Regions from separate parts of the Paenibacillus sp. 2TAB23 genome, predicted to be linked through region 1. Evidence: predicted binding sites of a transcription regulator. Region 1 holds the regulator's gene; each other region holds the start of a gene.
The links. The regulator Rex, encoded in region 1, represses fermentation and respiration genes when NADH is low (regulators of the CRP and FNR family bind a similar motif). The targets are predictions, from matches to a motif close to TTGTGAAATATTTCACAA.

Region 2: AB4Z29_RS10200 (DUF1641 domain-containing protein) is a predicted target of Rex. The motif match lies at 4,099-4,116, and genes of this name have one in related genera.
Region 3: nadA (quinolinate synthase NadA) is a predicted target of Rex. The motif match lies at 4,896-4,913, and genes of this name have one in related genera.

The regions. Positions count from the first base shown of each region.
Region 1 is NZ_JBFRGD010000004.1:352,107-358,096, forward strand. It holds gene AB4Z29_RS08975 (hypothetical protein) at 1-382, opposite strand, end outside; gene AB4Z29_RS08980 (cell wall elongation regulator TseB-like domain-containing protein) at 496-993, opposite strand; gene AB4Z29_RS08985 (amidohydrolase) at 1,026-2,327, opposite strand; gene AB4Z29_RS08990 (redox-sensing transcriptional repressor Rex) at 2,308-2,964, opposite strand; gene dinG (ATP-dependent DNA helicase DinG) at 2,979-5,867, opposite strand; gene AB4Z29_RS09000 (hypothetical protein) at 5,884-5,990, opposite strand, start outside.
Region 2 is NZ_JBFRGD010000005.1:153,297-159,286, reverse strand. It holds gene AB4Z29_RS10220 (copper amine oxidase N-terminal domain-containing protein) at 1-416, shown strand, start outside; gene AB4Z29_RS10215 (GDYXXLXY domain-containing protein) at 701-2,935, shown strand; gene AB4Z29_RS10210 (hypothetical protein) at 3,006-3,464, opposite strand; gene AB4Z29_RS10205 (MGMT family protein) at 3,547-3,855, opposite strand; gene AB4Z29_RS10200 (DUF1641 domain-containing protein) at 4,205-4,645, shown strand; gene AB4Z29_RS10195 (NAD(P)/FAD-dependent oxidoreductase) at 4,682-5,863, shown strand.
Region 3 is NZ_JBFRGD010000029.1:12,712-18,701, forward strand. It holds gene hslO (Hsp33 family molecular chaperone HslO) at 1-511, opposite strand, end outside; gene AB4Z29_RS28325 (type III pantothenate kinase) at 511-1,284, opposite strand; gene nadC (carboxylating nicotinate-nucleotide diphosphorylase) at 1,281-2,165, opposite strand; gene nadB (L-aspartate oxidase) at 2,158-3,771, opposite strand; gene nadA (quinolinate synthase NadA) at 3,894-4,832, opposite strand; gene AB4Z29_RS28345 (ABC transporter permease) at 5,229-5,990, opposite strand, start outside.

The DNA.
Region 1 (5,990 bases):
CAGGAATGCCGGAATAGGTCTTGTTCTCCATCGCTTCAGCGATATCGAACATAGCCGCAAACCATATATCATCGAGCTCTTTATCTGTGCTTTGTTTAATATTGAGGACCAACTGCCGTTCATCAAAAACCTTTTTTCCGTTTGCTTCAATATGCTCGTAGACATCCCTTAAGCTGGCGTCATCTGCAAGCTCAAGTGAAAGGGTAATTTGGTCCCCATCAATAACTGGTTTATTTGAGGCGATAACGCCTTTTACGTTATTTGCTACCTGCTCTAATGGCGCAGCTAAAGCCACCTGATTATAAATCGCCCAGCCGCCAAAAAGAACGCCTGCCGAAATAGCCGCTGTAATGACAATGGGTATGACACGCGGTCTCATCATGTATAAAATCCCTCCCGCAGTTTTATATGCTACTTCCGTATATCACTGTCTCTATACGAAAGTATATCATCAATCACTGCAAGAATCGTCCATCAATAAAAGGAAACGGAGCCTTATGGCTCCGTCCGGTTAGGCAGCGTATACGAATTAATCAAAGCTCCGTTGTCAAAGCTATAGAAATCATACTTATAATGGTTCGTCTCGTCTCCGCTGCTGTAATATACTTCCCACACCCGCTGGTTATCAAGCAAGCCTGGCTGAATCCTGATGATATTCGCATTTGGATGCTCGCCTTTGAAGCTGGTTTTCATCTCTTGCATCGAGATTCCCGAAGAGGCTTTCACGATCTCCGGATTCGATTCATCCGCAAGCCATACGAACACTTTCTCGTCATCCTTGTCGGTTCCTTCCACAATCCAGCTTTCTTTATCCCAAACTTGATGGTACACGTGCTCGACCTGCGTAAGTCCTGCCGCTTCAATAGCTTGCCTTTCAGCTTCTTCGATAGCGGCACGCTGCGGATTTTGTATATCAAGAAAATAAATGAAAACGATGGTTATTAGCAGCAAGAGAGCAGCGACGAAAAGAAATATCCATCTCTGCAGCGTCATGAACGGAGGACGTTTCCTTGCTGTCGCGCGCATTAGGCGTTCAGCAGACGATCGAAGCTCGCCTGCGCCTCGTAACGAATTTTCTCCTCGTCCAGGAATGTACTTTCACCGTTTCGGAGCACTTGACGTCCATCAATCCATACATGCCTTACATCCCTGCCAGACCCCGCATATACCAAATGGGAGATCATATCGGTTTGGGGATAGAAATGCGGCTGTTCAAGATCGATAGCGATGAAATCTGCTTTTTTGCCAACCTGCAAGCTTCCTAGGTCGTTTTCCTGCCAGATCGATTTCGCTCCGTAGATCGTGCCAAGCTTGAGTGCTTCCCATGCAGGAATAGCAGTGGGATCACCGGAAATTCCTTTGTGCAACAAGGCAGAGAACCGAATTTCTTCGAACAAATCAAGATTATTGTTGCTTGCTACGCTATCCGTTCCCAAAGAAACCGTTACGCCTGCGCGCAGCATCTCGGGTACGCGTGCAATTCCGCTCGCCAGCTTTAAGTTGCTGACAGGATTATGTGACACTGCTACACCTTTGGCTGCCAGCAGTTCAATCTCTTCCGTATTCAAATGCACAGCATGAGCGACAAGGGCTGGACGTGAAAAAAATCCAAGCCGGTCTAAATGCTCGACAGGTCTGACACCGTAATCTCTTACATTCTGCTCAACCTCTGCAATTGTCTCGGACATATGCGTATGAAGCGGCAGGTTATGGTCGTGCGCAGCCTGTACGAATCGCTCAATATATGCGGGTGGACAAGTGTAAGGCGCATGAGGCGAGATCATGGTCGTGATGCGTCCGTCTGCCTTCCCGTTCCAATCCCGTGCGAATGCAATGGCTTCAGCTAGCTTAGCTTCCTGAACGTCTTCCGGACATAATCCGATGACACCTCTAGTCAATACTCCTCGTATACCGCTTTGCTCCGTCATTTGCGCAACCTGGTCCATACGGTCATACATGTCAACAAAAGCAGTCGTACCTGAACGCAGCATCTCTACAATGGCCAATCCGCTGCCAGCGCGCGTGTCCTGATCGACATATTTGCCCTCCATTGGCCACATTTTTTGCTCAAGCCACACTTGGAGATTTTGGTCATCGGAATAGCCTCTTAGCAGACTCATCGCCGCGTGACCATGGGTGTTGATCAATCCTGGCATGAAAGCCAGCTTGCTTCCGTCAATCTTTTCTACAACATCAGATAGTCCAACAGGCGCCTCGGTACCTATGTACGAAATTCGGTCGTCCGTAACGACCATATGTCCTTTAAAGGATGGTGCTGCATCATCCATCGTAATAAACAAACCGTTTTCAATCCAAATCTGACTCATCCTGGCTCTCTCCTTCTCGAACTAAATAATAGGCAATGCTTAGCAATTCTCTGGTGAAATCCGCGTTTTGAATGCGTACCTCATCTGGAACTCTCAAGATGGCAGGCGCAAAGTTGAGAATGCCTTCCACGCCAGCCTCCACGAATTGATTGGCTACGTTTTGTGCCTCGATGGCAGGTACCGTAATAATGCCAATTCGAATCTTCTGCTCGGCGACCGTTGCGACAAGCTCACTCATAGGTAGAACGATTAAGTTATTGATGCTCGTTCCGATCTTGCTCGGATGATCATCGAATACTGCCGTTATCTGCATATTATCCTTCGAGTACTTATTGTAATTGCATAAGGCATGCCCTAAGTTTCCAGCGCCTACCAATGCAACCTTTATCGTCTGATCCACCTTTAGAATCTGACGAATCTTTTCGATGAGATAAACGACGTCATAGCCTACGCCTTTGCGGCCGAATTCACCGAAATAGGCTAGATCCTTTCGGATTTGCGCGGGGTTCAAATCAAGCTTATTTCCTAAATCCTGTGAAGAGATAGTCTGTATCTCGCGATTCACCATCTCATTCAACACTTGGAGATACACGGGAAGCCTTCTAACGACAGCCTCTGATATTTTCGTTTGCTTCATCGCTTCTCCTCCTCCTAACTTGGCTCGATCGTCTTATTGTCCGGTTCTTCCTTTATGCCCTCGCTAAGCCACTCACGCATACGGTTGATCATCTGATCCGTGTGCATCGTTTCGATCTTAGGACCTGGCAGCGAATACAAGAAATGTTTGCCGTAGTAGGTGTCAATGACTCTCGTATCATAAATGATGACGATGCCTTTGTCTTGTGACGTTCTGACCAAACGGCCAAACCCCTGCTTGAACCGAATAACCGCCTGCGGAATGGACAGCTTCATAAACGGATTCTGCTTTTGCCGCTGCAGCATTTCTGCTTTTGCCTCTGCCAAGGGATGACTTGGTGGCTGGAATGGCAAACGAATGATGGCTAAACAGATCAAGGCTTCTCCCGGTATATCGACGCCTTCCCAGAAGCTGCTCGTGCCAAGCAGCACAGACTCCGGAGTCTGACGGAAGCGTCTCGTAAGCTTCGTACGGTTGCCGCTGTCGATCCCTTGACCGAGTACTTGAATGCCTGAGGAGCTTAATCTATCCTTCAGCGGCTCGTACACCTGTTTCAACATTCGGTATGAGGTAAACAGAACGAGCATTCTGCCATTCGTTTCCTTCGCTGCGTCTGCAAGAGATGTTACGAGCATTTCCATATAGGTGTCATCAACGTTCGTACCTTTAAGTACAGGAAAGTTTCGCGGAATGACGACGAGCGCTTGCTCTCTATAATTAAAAGGCGAAGGCAGCTGAACGGTTTTCAGCCGTCCTTGCTCCTCGTAACCAGTAAGGCCAAGCTGCTCCTCCGCGTACTGAAACGACTTTTGCACAGACAAGGTTGCCGAGGTAAGGACAATGCTTTCTTTGACGTCGAAAAAATATTTCTGCAGCTGTGCGCTGACGTCAACGGGAACGCCATATAATTGTACGGAACGATAGCGGTAGACGCTGCTTGCCTCAATCCAAAATACAGAATCGGTTAACTCGAGCTTAATGAATATACGCAGCTCATCCTTCAACCTTACAATGTCACGAACGGCACCATTCAAATCCGTAATAATAGCCTGTATGGCTATGTCATCGATGCGGTCTTTAATGTCCGTTACCATTTTTTCAACGGTACGCGCTACGCGGTTCAGCTCCGTATGAAGATTGCCTTCAACCGTTTCGCCATCCTCCCACCCTGCGGGCAGCTCATTCTTCTTGAGCCGGCAGACTGATTGCCCGTTTTCTGTGGGACCATCAGATGAGGTGGACGTGAAGCTGTAGAACATCTCGAATAGCTTATCCCAATGCTCTTTGATTTCTTGGAATATCGGAATGACCGTATCAATGGTTTCAAGCCAAGACGCCTGATGCGCATCATCCTCATATAACAGCTTCTGACGAAGCCCAGGCAGCAAGCCTGAACGCGCATCCTTGTATAAACGCTGAATGACCTGAGTCAATGAGAAGTAATTGATCTGCATGCCTAGATGCTTGCCTGCGACTTCTTCAACATGGTGCGCTTCATCAATAATAAGATGCGTATATGACGGCAGAAGCCGATGATCGGCTTGAACATCCGTGAACAGCATGGAGTGATTCGTGATAGTGACATCGGCGATGTTAGCTTCATGTTTGGCTCGGTGATAAAAGCATCGCTTAAACCAAGGGCATGCTCGATTCAGGCAAGAATCGGTGTCGCTGGCTACCGTTGACCAGAATTCGGCTCCTTTGTTGCCAAAGTTAAGCTCCTCTTGGTCTCCGGTTTCTGTTTCGCCAAGCCAAACGACCATCTGCGCGGCAGTTACCGTATCATCAATGGGAGAAACCAGATCCTTGGTGTTCACTTTGCCCTCGAATTTGCGCAAGCACAAATAATTGCCTCTGCCCTTAAATATCGAAGCTCTAAATTCGAAGGGTAAAATGTCCTCGAGCAATGGCAGATCACGCTGCCTCAACTGTTCCTGCAAGTTGATGGTATGTGTGCTGACGACAACCTTTTTGCCATTCTGAATGCCATAATACAAAGCGGGAATCAAATAACCGAGTGATTTCCCCGTCCCCGTCCCTGCTTCAATGAGCAAATGCTGATTTTGATGAAGTGCACTGTACACCTCTTGGAACATCGCGACCTGCGCTTCACGTTCTTCATAATTTTCGAACTTTTGCTCGAAGCGCTGCCGAACGTCAGCCAAATAATTGTCAAAAGAAACATCGGTGAGCGGCATCGCATTCGCGCTGCTTGAGCGCGGAGGCTGCTCCTCGTTCCATTCCCTTACCTTCAAAGCGAATTGGTTGAAATAATCGTATTCATTTGATTCAAATACGTTTTTGTACTCCATTTCCTTCTGTGTGTGCTTAATGAACCAGCTTAAATCGCTGTCGTCATCAACAAGCGCGGAAAGCCGCTGCAAAGTAAGCAGCGGCATTTTGCGAAGCTTTTTAACCGTTTCAATTAGCAATAACCCGGTTGCCCTAGCATCGCTATCTGCACGGTGATGCTGATCATGCGGTATACCGAATAGCTCGGAGACCGCTCCAAGCTGATACGTATTAATGGTCGGATATAAAATTTTGAGTAACTCAATCGTATCTAATCGTCTTCCGCCGAAAGGACGCATGCCGCATTTTTTTAGCGCTTGGTTCAAAAAACCTGCATCAAATCCGACATTGTGCGCAACCAATACAGCATCCTGCAAGAGAGGGACAAGTTTGTCGATTACCTCGTTGAGCGACGGTGCATCCGCAACGACCGATTCATCAATTCCTGTTAGTTGTGTAATGAAGGCCGGTATTGGGATATTAGGCCGAACAAAGGAGCTATACTGGTCAATAATCTCTAGCTCATCCGACACGATGACTAGACCAACCTGCAAAATGTCATCCTCCGAGCTATGTCCCGTCGTTTCTAAATCCAATACTGCAAATTTCATTCATTCCCCGATCCTCTCACAAACAGCACAACTCCGTGCTTCCGAAATATAACGATAATTGCTTAGGCGTTTCCTGGCATGACTTCAAGTTATTCATTGGATCCTTAAAGCTTGGACAAACAT
Region 2 (5,990 bases), on a different contig from region 1:
TAAAACCGCCGGTTACACAGCCGGAGAATCCGAATAATGTTACAACGATTTGGTTCCAGCTTGGTAACAAAAATGCGCAAATTAATGGCAAAAACGCCATGATGGATGTTGCTCCTTACGTCAAGAACGGTACGACCTTCGTCTCTCTTCGCACATTGACGGATACGCTTGGCGCAAACGTTCAATATGTACCGGCAAACAAAACGGTTGAGCTTAGAGTTGGCGAGGATAAGGTCGTATTCTGGCTAGGCAAAAATGTCATTCAAGTCAACGGTGCTAAAGTGACCCTTGATGCCGTCGTTCATATCAAAGACGGACGTACGCAAGTTCCTCTTCGTTTCATTGCAGAATGGCTAGGCTGGAACGTCAATTGGAAACAGTCGAATCAATCCGCAACGTTGACGAAAGCCATGTAATCGGCAGTTAGAAACAAGTAGAAAACTCCTGATAGCTGCTGTCAGGAGTTTTTTGCTTGCCATAGAATTGAAGCTGGCAGTTGGCATCATTTAAGCCTAACGTAGTCGTCCATTTATCCATGCCCAAAAGGATTCGAGCGATTAACAGGTGGATAACGAGGGTAATCATATTGCAGCGAGACGAATGGCAACTTGGAATAGTACTACAAAAAGTGAGTACTATCTCGCCAAGGATTGGGTCATTATAATACAAGACATACCACCAAGAAAGGCATGTGAGTACAATGCTGCGATTGAATGTTACCCGCGTCGGTTTCCTGATGGGCGTGTCCCTGCTGCTTGCTGCCATCATCTACTTTTTCGCTGCCAACTGGGGCGGCTTAGACCGTGCCGATAAAATTCTTGCCTCCGCTGGCATCATGGTGCTGTTCTACGGAGCATCTGTCTTTTTTGCCAAAATGAAAATCATGCTCGGACATCACTCTTTCCTGTCCGCTCTATTCCTAGTGGGCGGCTGTATTTCATTCGGCGCCGCCGTTGCGCTGCTCAACCAAATTTACAATTCCCATGCGGACACGTACGAGCTGTTTCTGGTATGGTCGATTCCCGCACTGCTGTTCTCTTTTATTACGCGCTTCAACCCGTTTTATTTGTTGTCCTATGTCCTTATACATTTGACGCTGTGGCAATATTTTTTCCCAAGCTCCATGTACATGGAACGCACAGATAACGAGCTTTGGCTGATCGGCTGCATGTTTGCGCTCATCAACCTTATTCTGCTCCTGCTCACACAGTCCAAGCTTCTGCCTTCAGCTCCGCTGAAATTCGTTAGCTTTATCGTCTTCCATATTGCCTTGCTTTTTCTAAGCAATTCGACGCAGTTCGAGCATTTTGGCTTTTGGATGAACATCGCTTGCATCGCTGCAATAGCGACCGGGTTCTACTACTTCATCCGGGTTCGCCTGGACAAGGTGATGCTTACGCTTAATGCGCTAGCCGCGTCCGCATTTGCCGTATTTAAATTTCTAGAGCTGCTCTCAGAGCATGCTTCTACAACATTTTTTGTTTTCGGCTTGCTGTTCGTCGCCTTGCTGCTGACCGCAAATTTCTTTTTCTTCCGCTTCCTCAACAAGCTCGGAGCTGACGAAGCAACTGATGAACCGCATGCGGAGCCCAAGCTGAAGGAAGAGCATCAAAGCGTCCTTGTTGGCAAAATCGTATCCACAATCGTGACGGTAATCGGTGTGTTGATCGGGAGCATCTCACTGGTGGGATTAGTCTTGCTTGCATCGAACAATGCGGATCCGGAGCAGGTTTTACTCATCCTCTCCTTCCTGTTCGTGCTTCCTATGCTGCTGCTTCGGCGCCTTAATCCGGTCATCCGGTACACGGTTCTCACGATTGGATACGCGGCAGGGATCGTCGCCATCATATGGATTGACGCCGCAGCCTTAACGCTTCTGTATCTTGCTCTAACGGCTGCTGGCTGGTTTAGACTTCACGGAAGGACGCAGCACTTATTCAGCTATTCGCTCATTAACCTGAACATCGCCATTCTGCTGTTCCAGCTGTTTGAATACATTCAGCATGCTTCATCCTTTATTGTACTCATTATGGCTGCGCTGAACGCCGTCGTCTTTGCGAGCCACTATCTTCTAAGCGAAGGGGCCATGCGACAGCATGTAAGGGAATGCGGACTGCTATTTACGCTGCTGCTGATGTTTTGGCTCACGTTTATGCCTGATATTTTCCCGTATTCCTATGAGCTTTTTAATGTAATCAACTTCCTTGTCGTGACCGTTCTTTCATTCCTATTCGTTCGCCGGAAGCAGACGCTCGAAGCAGCGGCGAGCTTAGTGTTTTGGTTCATCTTTGTTGGCTTCAAATACTATGACTTGTTCTGGACGCTGCTTCATAAATCAATAACCCTTGCTCTCCTAGGCATGATCGCCATCGCCGTTACTTATTTATTTGCCTATCGATCACGCGCTGGCGTTCCTGAGGATTCGGATGCTTACAGCCGAATTCTGCATAAGAGTCCTGTTCTAATGGCCATAGTCATTGTGCTTCAGCTTGGCTATGTCGGGTATCACGCTGCGACGAGCGAGATCCTGCTCTCTGGCGGGACTCCCGTAAAGCTTGCCATTGAACCGCTTGATCCGAGATCGCTGCTGCAAGGAGATTACGTTACGCTCAATTACAGCATTTCCACTCCGCCGTCCATCGTAAATAAGGAACTTGAGGCCCGCGGAGGCTCGCGCCGCATCAAGGCCGTACTCCAGGAAGATGCGAATGGCATCTATCAATTTAGCCGGTTATATTCGCAAGGAGAGCCGTTAAGCGCCAAAGAAATCGTCATTAATGGCGTCTATAATGGCTGGGACGGCATCTACTATGGCATTGAAACCTACTTTGTTCCGGAAGGCACCGGAATGGAGACTGAGCGGCAAGCGAAGTTTGCGCATATTGTGGTTGGAAAAAACGGAGACTCTCTTCTGAAACGATTAAGCAAAGAATAAGCATATGCTTCTGCGATTGAAAAAAGCAGGACGTACGCGGCACATTTGGCCGGATACGTCCTGCTTTTTCTTATGAAGTCAGCCTGCTCAGCTCCGGAAACTCCTCCAGGTAGCCATTGCGTTCGAGCTCCATCAGCGCTTTCCGAATGCTTTGCTCGTCTTCCCCAGACTGATCCGAGAGCGTCAGCAGCTCCGATAACGTAATTTCCTTATGCTCTTTACAATACGTAAGCAGGCCTTTGGCCGCCCAAGACAAACGGTCATCCTGGAATTCCCCGATCATTTTACGGAACAATTTATGTGGTATTAACTGCTCATCTACTAAGGACTGCATCGCTTTAATGGCTAGTTTTGTCGTCATGCGTCCCTTTTTGGCAACCTCATCTAAGGTGAGCGACGCCGTATCCGCCGTGCTTGAACTCAATACGATATAAATCATTTGCGAATAAATATCCAAGCTCGGATTGTAAAAGATTTCGGTCGAAACAGTGAAGTTTCGTACATTTCCAGGTGTTATTTCAGTAGTCATATTCTTTCTCTCCCTTCCGATTGGTCTATACCATAATAAAGGTTCGGATACGGGGTTTCAAATCAGCCTTTATTAGAAAATGTTAATTATAGTCATACCTGTATTTTTCTAAATCGATTCGTCCCTCTGCACTTACTTCAATGCCTTCCTCTCCAAGAAATCGAATCTGCGAATAACGCGCCTCCTCGTCGGTTATGGCAATTTCTCCTTTTGCATTAATGACTCTGTGCCAGGGAAGGTTATGAATACCGCTAAGCGAATGCAGAATGCGAACGACCTGCCTTGCGCCTCTTCGGCTGCCGGCTTGCTCTGCTATTTGACCATAAGTCATGACAGCACCCGCCGGTATCGACTGGATAATCAAGATTACCTTCTGAGTAAATGGCTTCATGTCAATCGTTCTCCTTCTCTTCAATAGGCCTGTTAAGGGCGAATATTACCCGTTTCTTAGCCTAAAGCGACAAATCGCAATATTTTTTTACAGAAAGTAATAAATTTCTTTTTAACTTTTGGCAAAAACGATGTAGAATAGAATCAAAGGGTTCAATCCGATTACGTCATACTCGCTAATGCTTCCTTGTCCGATAGCCGGGATAAGGCTGTTACTAACGCACACACATTTTTTTGCGAAACTATGTGAAAAGTGTAACAAACTTCAAGGATGTTAAGCTTCACTTAGCGACTGGCACAATTGAGACCACAACTTACTTTCAAATTTACGCAAAGGAGGACATTCTATTATGTCACAACCAACTGCTGGACAAGAGGTCGCAGCAAGCCTCGTGGAAGAAAAGCAAACTTTGGATGTACTTGATCAGTTATTGAAGCCGGAGGTTCAACAGTCTCTGACTGTACTTGTAGACAACCTTCCTAAACTAGCTGAAATGGTTACACTGATGACTAAAGCTTATGACTTCGCGCAAGGCATTGCAACAGACAAAGTGTTGATCAACGATTTCGCTCAAGGTATCGGTGAATTCGTCAAACCGGTTCAAGAAAAAGCAAAAGGTATCGCTACTGCAGCTATGGAAGCTGGCGAGCGCTCGCAAGAGGCTGCTGGATCATCCGTTGGCCTATTCGCTATGCTGAAAATGCTGAAGGATCCAGAAGTTCAAAAAACGCTTCGCTTTGCACAAGCATTCCTTAGCGTATTGTCGGAACGGAAAAACGAAAAAGCATAATACACTGATTACGTATAGAACGAACGGAGGATGAACATGTCGAAGCAAATTCTAATTCTTGGTGGCGGTTACGGCGGTCTTCTAACTGCGCTAACAGCTCGCAAGCACCTAAGCGCAGCAGAAGCAAGCATCACAATCGTAAACCGTTTCCCTACTCACCAAATCATCACTGAGCTGCACAGACTTGCCGGCGATACGACTGCTGAGCAAGCCGTTGCTCTGCCGCTAAGCAAGCTTCTTGGCGACAAACAAGTCAATATCGTTGTTGACACTGTAAAAGAAATTAAACCGAACGAGAAGCAAGTGGTTCTCTCTAGCGGCCAAGTGCAAAAGTACGACACGCTTGTCGTTGCCCTAGGCAGCGAAACGAACTACTTCGGAATTCCTGGACTCGAAGAGAACAGCCTTGTTCTTAAGTCCGTTTCCGATGCTAACAAAATTCGCAAGCATGTGGAAGACCGTCTTGACGCTTACAAAAAATCAGGCAACAAAGCTGACGCAACAATCGTTGTTGGCGGCGGCGGCTTGACAGGCGTTGAGCTTGTTGGCGAATTCGCAGACAGACTTCCTGAAGTATGCCGCAGCAAAGGCATCGACTTCAATGATATTTCCCTATATTGCGTAGAAGCCGGCCCTGCCGTTCTGCCAATCTTCCCTAAAGTATTGATCGATCGTGCAGTGACAAGCCTAGAGAAGCGCGGCGTGAACTTCATTACGAGCGTAGCGATTACCGAAGCAACCAAAAGCTCCGTATCTTTGAAAGACGGACGCACAATCGAATCCAGCACAATCATCTGGACTGGCGGCGTTAAAGGCAACCCTGTTGTCGGCAGCAGCGGCCTTGCAGAGGACCGTGGCCGTTCGACGGTTACACCAACGCTTCAATCGACTTCGCACGCTGACGTATTCCTAGCAGGCGACTGCGCGGTAGTATTCCCTGAGGGCGGCGACCGTCCTTACCCTCCTACAGCTCAGCTTGCTTGGCAAATGGGCGAAACGGTAGGCTACAACCTAGCGGTTCAAATCAAGGGCGGCGTTATGGATAAGTTCGTTCCGGTATTCTCTGGTACGCTTGGCAGCCTTGGCCGCAAAGACGGCGTGGGCACAATCGGCGGAAATGCAACGCAGCTGAAAGGCTTGCCTGCATCGTTGATGAAGGAAGCGAGCAACATTCGTTATCTTTCGCACATCCACGGCCTATTCGCACTTGCACACTAATACACAAAAAAGAAGGAGAGCATCGCGCTCTCCTTCTTTTTTGTCCACATTTCCCATTGAATAGCTCATTTCTGCTGCTAGGCCAACACTGTCTGGATTTTCCCCTTGAATGAAAACCTCGTTATTC
Region 3 (5,990 bases), on a different contig from region 1:
CCGTATCCACCAGCACGCCCAATCCAACAGCGGAAGGCGTCTGCTCCGAAACAGCGAAATAATACGTAAAGTCTTCACCAAGCTCACCCGACACAATCGGAACGCTGCCGCGATATGGCTCCTTCATTCCCAAATCCTTTGTGATATGAAGATATCCACTGCTTCCGACTGCGCCTGCTACATCCAGCTTCCCTTGCGCATTGCTGGGCAAGTGTACATGAGGGTTGTCAACGTAGCCGCGAACCTCGCCTTCCGCATTCGCATCAACGGCGATTTGACCAACCGGACCATCGCCCTTCACTTGAATCGTCAGCTTCTCCTGTCCTTTCAGCATGGCTCCCATGATGGCTCCTGCCGTCAATGTCCGACCAAGGGCGGCCGTAGCCGTTGGATAGGTATCATGCCTTTTGCGGAGCTCCTCAACAAGCTGAGTCGTACGAGCCGCGAACACTCGAATCTTTCCGTCCCATGCCGTTCCCCGCACCAGCACGTCCTTCAGCTGATTATCCATTATAATCCCTCCTGATTGCGTTCATATATGATTCGAAGACCTTCCAGGGTCAGCAGCGGATCGACCTCTTCTATCGTTTCCGATTCGGCGGCAATTAACTCCGCTAGCCCTCCCGTCGCTATGACGCGCGGCGAAACGCCAAATTCGGTACGAATACGTTTGACGATACCATCTACTTGGCCCGCATAGCCAAAAATAATGCCAGCCTGCATCGATGTAACCGGATTTCGGCCTATGACGCTCTTCGGCTTTACAAGTTCAATACGCGGCAGCTTTGCCGCACGCTGGTAAAGCGCTTCAGTCGAAATGCCTATCCCCGGAACGATTGCTCCGCCTAAGTAGTTGCCGCCTTCATCAATATAGTCGAACGTCGTTGCCGTACCGAAATCAACGACAATAAGCGGCGACCCGTATTTAACGATACCCGCCACTGAATTAACGATACGATCGGCGCCAACCTCACGCGGATTTTCATAACGGATATTCAATCCGGTTTTCACGCCAGGACCTACAACTAAAGGAATTTTTCGCATATATTTCAGACATAGCTGCTCTAACGTGCGCATCAAAGGAGGCACGACAGAGGAAATAATGACCCCTTCCATCTGCTCAAGCTTAACGCCCGCATAATGAAACAGGTTATGGATGTTTATGCCATATTCATCTACTGTGGCAGAACGATTCGTGCTTAGACGCCAATGATGAAGGAGCTCTTTTCCTTTGTAAATGCCAAGTACGATATTCGTGTTTCCGACGTCAATGACGAGGATCAAAGCAGTTCCCCACCCTTCTTCGCATTCAAATCCAAGCTAATGTCCAGCGCTTGGAAAGAATAGGTCAATCCTCCAACGGAAATGACATCGACTCCACAATCTGCAATACCCTTAATTGTTTCTAATGAAACGCCGCCTGACGCTTCTACGATAACATGCGGGGATGCTAGCTTGATTTGGGCTACCGCTTCTCTCATCATAGCCGGAGCCATGTTGTCCAGCATGATAATGTCCGCCCCGCAAGCGAGCGCTTCGCCCACCTGCTCCAGCGATTCCGTCTCCACTTCAATTTTCATCGTATGGGGGATTTTGCTGCGCGCAGCCTCAACAGCTGCACGAATGCCGCCTGAACCTTTAATATGGTTATCCTTGATCATTACAGCATCATATAAGCCGAAGCGGTGATTGGCTCCGCCGCCTACGCGTACTGCGTACTTCTCAAGCATGCGGTGGCCTGGCGTCGTTTTGCGCGTATCGACTAGCCTTACCGGCAAGCCTTCAAGCGCACGGACAAATGCATCCGTCTTCATCGCAATGCCAGACAGCCTTTGCATCAGGTTAAGCGCTAGTCGTTCCCCTATTAGCAAGCTGTGCGTGCTGCCTTCTACTGTAGCAAGTACCGTTCCTTTAACGACATGATCCCCATCGTTTACGTGAGGCTGGAATACAAGTGATGCATCCACGACCTCGAATACAAGCTTAGCGATTGGAATTCCAGCAACAATACCGCTTTCTTTGACATGGATAACAGCCTTAGAACGCGAATCCCTTGGTATAGTCGTCTCTGTCGTGATGTCTCCACTGCCAATATCCTCTGCAAGCCAGCCGCGAATTTGCTCGCGCACCGCCGTATCATATCCGCCTGCCGTCCATTCAAACATTCTCTATTCGCTCCTCCGTCAGTCCATATAGACGGTGTAACACCGTATGCTTTCTCCACATTTCATCGTCGCGAGCCGGGAAATCCTCACGATAATGCGCTCCGCGGCTTTCCTCGCGAGAGAGCGCAGCCTCTGTAGTCAGTAAAGCGCATGTGAGCAGGTTCGCAAATTCATATTCCTCACGCTCGGTAAGCACTGACTGATAAATCGGAAGCTGACGCTTCAATTCCTCCAGCCCTTTGATCAATCCTTTGGCATCTCGGCGCAAGCCTGCATAACGAACCATTATTTTTTGAAGCTTAAGACGTCTTTCGACTACCGCTTGAATCGAGGTGTTGATTCGCTCCGTGTCTTTGTCGATAACGGGGATAACGGTATTTTCCGTAAGCTCTTCGATTCGCTTAATGATTCGTCTGCCAAACACGATCGCTTCAGACAGCGAATTGCTTGCCAATCGATTAGCTCCATGTACGCCGGTTGATGAAACCTCTCCGCATGCGAACAAACGCTTAATGTTTGTTTCTCCATTTAAGTCCGTTTTCACTCCGCCCATCATATAATGCATGGCTGGGGCTACCGGAATCCAATCCGAGGTCAGATCAAGACCGTATCTCAAACAGTATTCGTATATAGTAGGAAAACGGTGCTTGACCATCTCTGGTGATTCATGCGTAATATCGATATAAACAAAGGTTGACTTCGTCTCTTCCATTTCGCTAACGATTGCGCGCGCAACAACGTCCCTAGGAGCCAGCTCCTGCTGCTCATGATAACGCTCCATGAATCGTTCTCCCTTGATATTGCGAAGATACGCACCCTCGCCCCGGACAGCCTCCGAAATTAAAAATCTCGGCGCTCCAGGGTAACAGAGTGAAGTCGGATGAAATTGAATGAACTCTACGTCTTGTATGTATGCTCCTGCACGGTAAGCCATGGCAATGCCGTCACCTGTTGCGACCTCAGGATTTGTTGTGTAGCGGTATAGCTGCCCGGCACCGCCTGAGCTGAGAATAACGGCTTTGCCTTTGACGAATAAACGCTGTCCGCCTGGCTTTTGCACGATAGCTCCACAGCATACGCCGTCTTGCGTAACCAAATCGATGACAAAATGGTCATCCCACACCTCGATTCGATCATTCGCAACCGCGGTTTCCGATAAAGCCCGAACAATCTCGAAGCCGGTAGCGTCACCGTTGGCATGCAAAATCCGCCGCTGGCTGTGAGCGCCTTCTTTCGTCAGCGCAAACTCGCCATTCTCCAAGTCGAATTGCGTTCCCATCTTAATTAAGCTGCGAACGCCTTTAGGTCCCTCGTGCACTAATACATCGACGGCTTCATCCGAGCACAGTCCAGCTCCTGCTATGAGCGTGTCCTGTCTATGGTAAGCTGGAGAATCCTCATCCGATATTACAGCGGCTATTCCGCCTTGTGCATACCTTGTATTGCTGTCGAGCAGCGATTTTTTCGTAATCATTAGAACGGAATTGTTCTCACTTGCCCGTATAGCGGTAAAAAGACCGGCAATGCCGGCCCCGATTACGATGACATCTTTTTCAACAACAGGCAGCTCACTAAGCTGCACATCTACTAAATATCTAGGAATCATCATGGCTCCCCCAAGCGTAAACGGTGAAACCCGGCTCACTGCCGTCTGCTTACGTCTTTTCATGGAATATAGGCATAAAATTTACAGCGAAGCTAATCTTGCGAACATAAAAGTAGCGTTTCTTACTTCACAAGCAGCATGCGCTCCAAGGAAAGACGGGCTTGATCCGCAACATGAGGCGGTACGTAAATTTGAGGCTGCATCGTTTCCAAAGCTTTCACAAGCTTCTTCAAATTATTCACCTTCATATTCGGGCAAACCAAATATTTGGATGCAAAATGGAAGGTCTTGCCCGGGCTGTCTAGACGAAGCTGGTAGCCAGTGCCATCCTCCGTGCCCACGATGAACTCTTGGCAATCGGATTCCTTGCAATATTTGATAATGGCTGTTGTACTGCCGACAAAGTCACCTAACTCCACAACTTCGGGACGGCACTCTGGATGAACGACAAACTGTGCGTTCGGATATTTCGCTTTCATTTCCTCAACGTCTTTGACCGTAAGCATGTCATGCGTGTTGCAGTAGCCTTCCCAGATAATCATCTTCTTATCTGTGTTCTGCTGCACATAGTGGCCAAGGTTTTTATCCGGTACCCAGATCACTTCATCGCCCTCAACCGAGTTCACAACCTTAACCGCGTTTGCTGATGTACAGCAAATATCCGTCTCTGCTTTAATTTCTGCAGACGAGTTAATGTAGGTTACTACCTTTGCGTTCGGATGCTGCGCTTTCAGCTTGCGCAAGCCATCAACGCTGACCATGTCTGCCATTGGGCAACCGGCGCGCTCATCGGGTATAATAACCGTTTTGTTAGGTGCAAGAATCTTAGCGCTCTCACCCATAAAGTGAACGCCGCAGAAAACGATAACGTCAGCATCCGTCTGGGCCGCCTTCTGCGCAAGCAAAAAGGAGTCGCCGCGGAAATCCGCTACCTCTTGTATTTCATCACGCTGATAATAATGAGCTAGAATAATAGCATTCCGTTCTTTCTTCAACTGTAACAACCGTTCACGCAGCTCGCGGTTTTGCTCCGCCTTGCGTTCCAGCGCCAGTGCTTCCACAGTAGATCCTCTCCTCTTATGAGGGATGGGGTATGCCCATTCCGTTATACGGCAAGCTCAACTTTGTGAATTGATGCACAAACTTAGAAAGTCGCTTACCTATAGTTTAAACCAAAAGGGATAAATTCATTTGATTAAGTTTTAATTTACACGCGGTAGATGCTACTGTCAATGCGTGAAAGCCCTTTTTGGGCCTACTGCTTCAAATTAATTTTTCTTATAGCTGTATCCGGGCAGCATTCGCAGCAAACGGGCTTTCTTCGCATAAAATCCGAGCCATTTCGACGATTCACGCCCAATATGGCGATATTAGGCAATTAAGGGAAAAGAATCGATTGCCTTGCTGTATAAATAGAAAAGTCTCTCTCCTCAAGGGAAAGAGACTTTTGTCTTCCATTAACGTTTTGCTGGATCGTATGGCTGACCAAGCGCAGAAGGCGCATTGGAACGGCCAACGGCACCCGCTAGAACGATCAAGGTCAATACATAAGGCAGCATATAGAAGAACTCTGCCGGAATTTGCTGTGCAAATTCAAATCGCTGCATAAAGCTTCTGAGCGCTTGTGCGAGACCGAAAAACATTGCTGCGCCTACTAAGCCAAGCGGATTCCACTTGCCGAATATCAACGCGGCAAGCGCGATGAAGCCTTGGCCCGAAATCGTATTATGCGCAAAGCTGCTTGTCGTTGTCAGCGTAATCGTAGCACCGCCAAGACCTGCCAGCGCTCCACTGAGCAATACGCCGATGTAACGGTATTTGGACACGCTAATCCCTACTGTATCTGCCGAGCTCGGATGCTCGCCAACCGCGCGAAGACGCAGCCCGAAAGGCGTGCGGAACAGAATGTAGTAGCTGATAACAGCAAGTGCGAGCGCGATATACGTTGTCGGGTATGCAGTAAATATCGCCCTGCCAAGCAGAGGGATGTCCGATAGAAACGGAATCTGCCATTTATGAAACACGTTCTCAAGCAGTGGTGTCTGCCCCGAGCCTGCATACAGGCTTTTTGTCAGATAAAGGGCTAAGCCTAGCGATAAAATATTAATAACGACACCCACAACCGTTTGATCCGCCCGAAACGTAATCGTCGATATCGCATGCAGTAATGAGAACAGTACGCCGTAGACGGCTGCCGCTATAAAACCAATCCAAGGTGA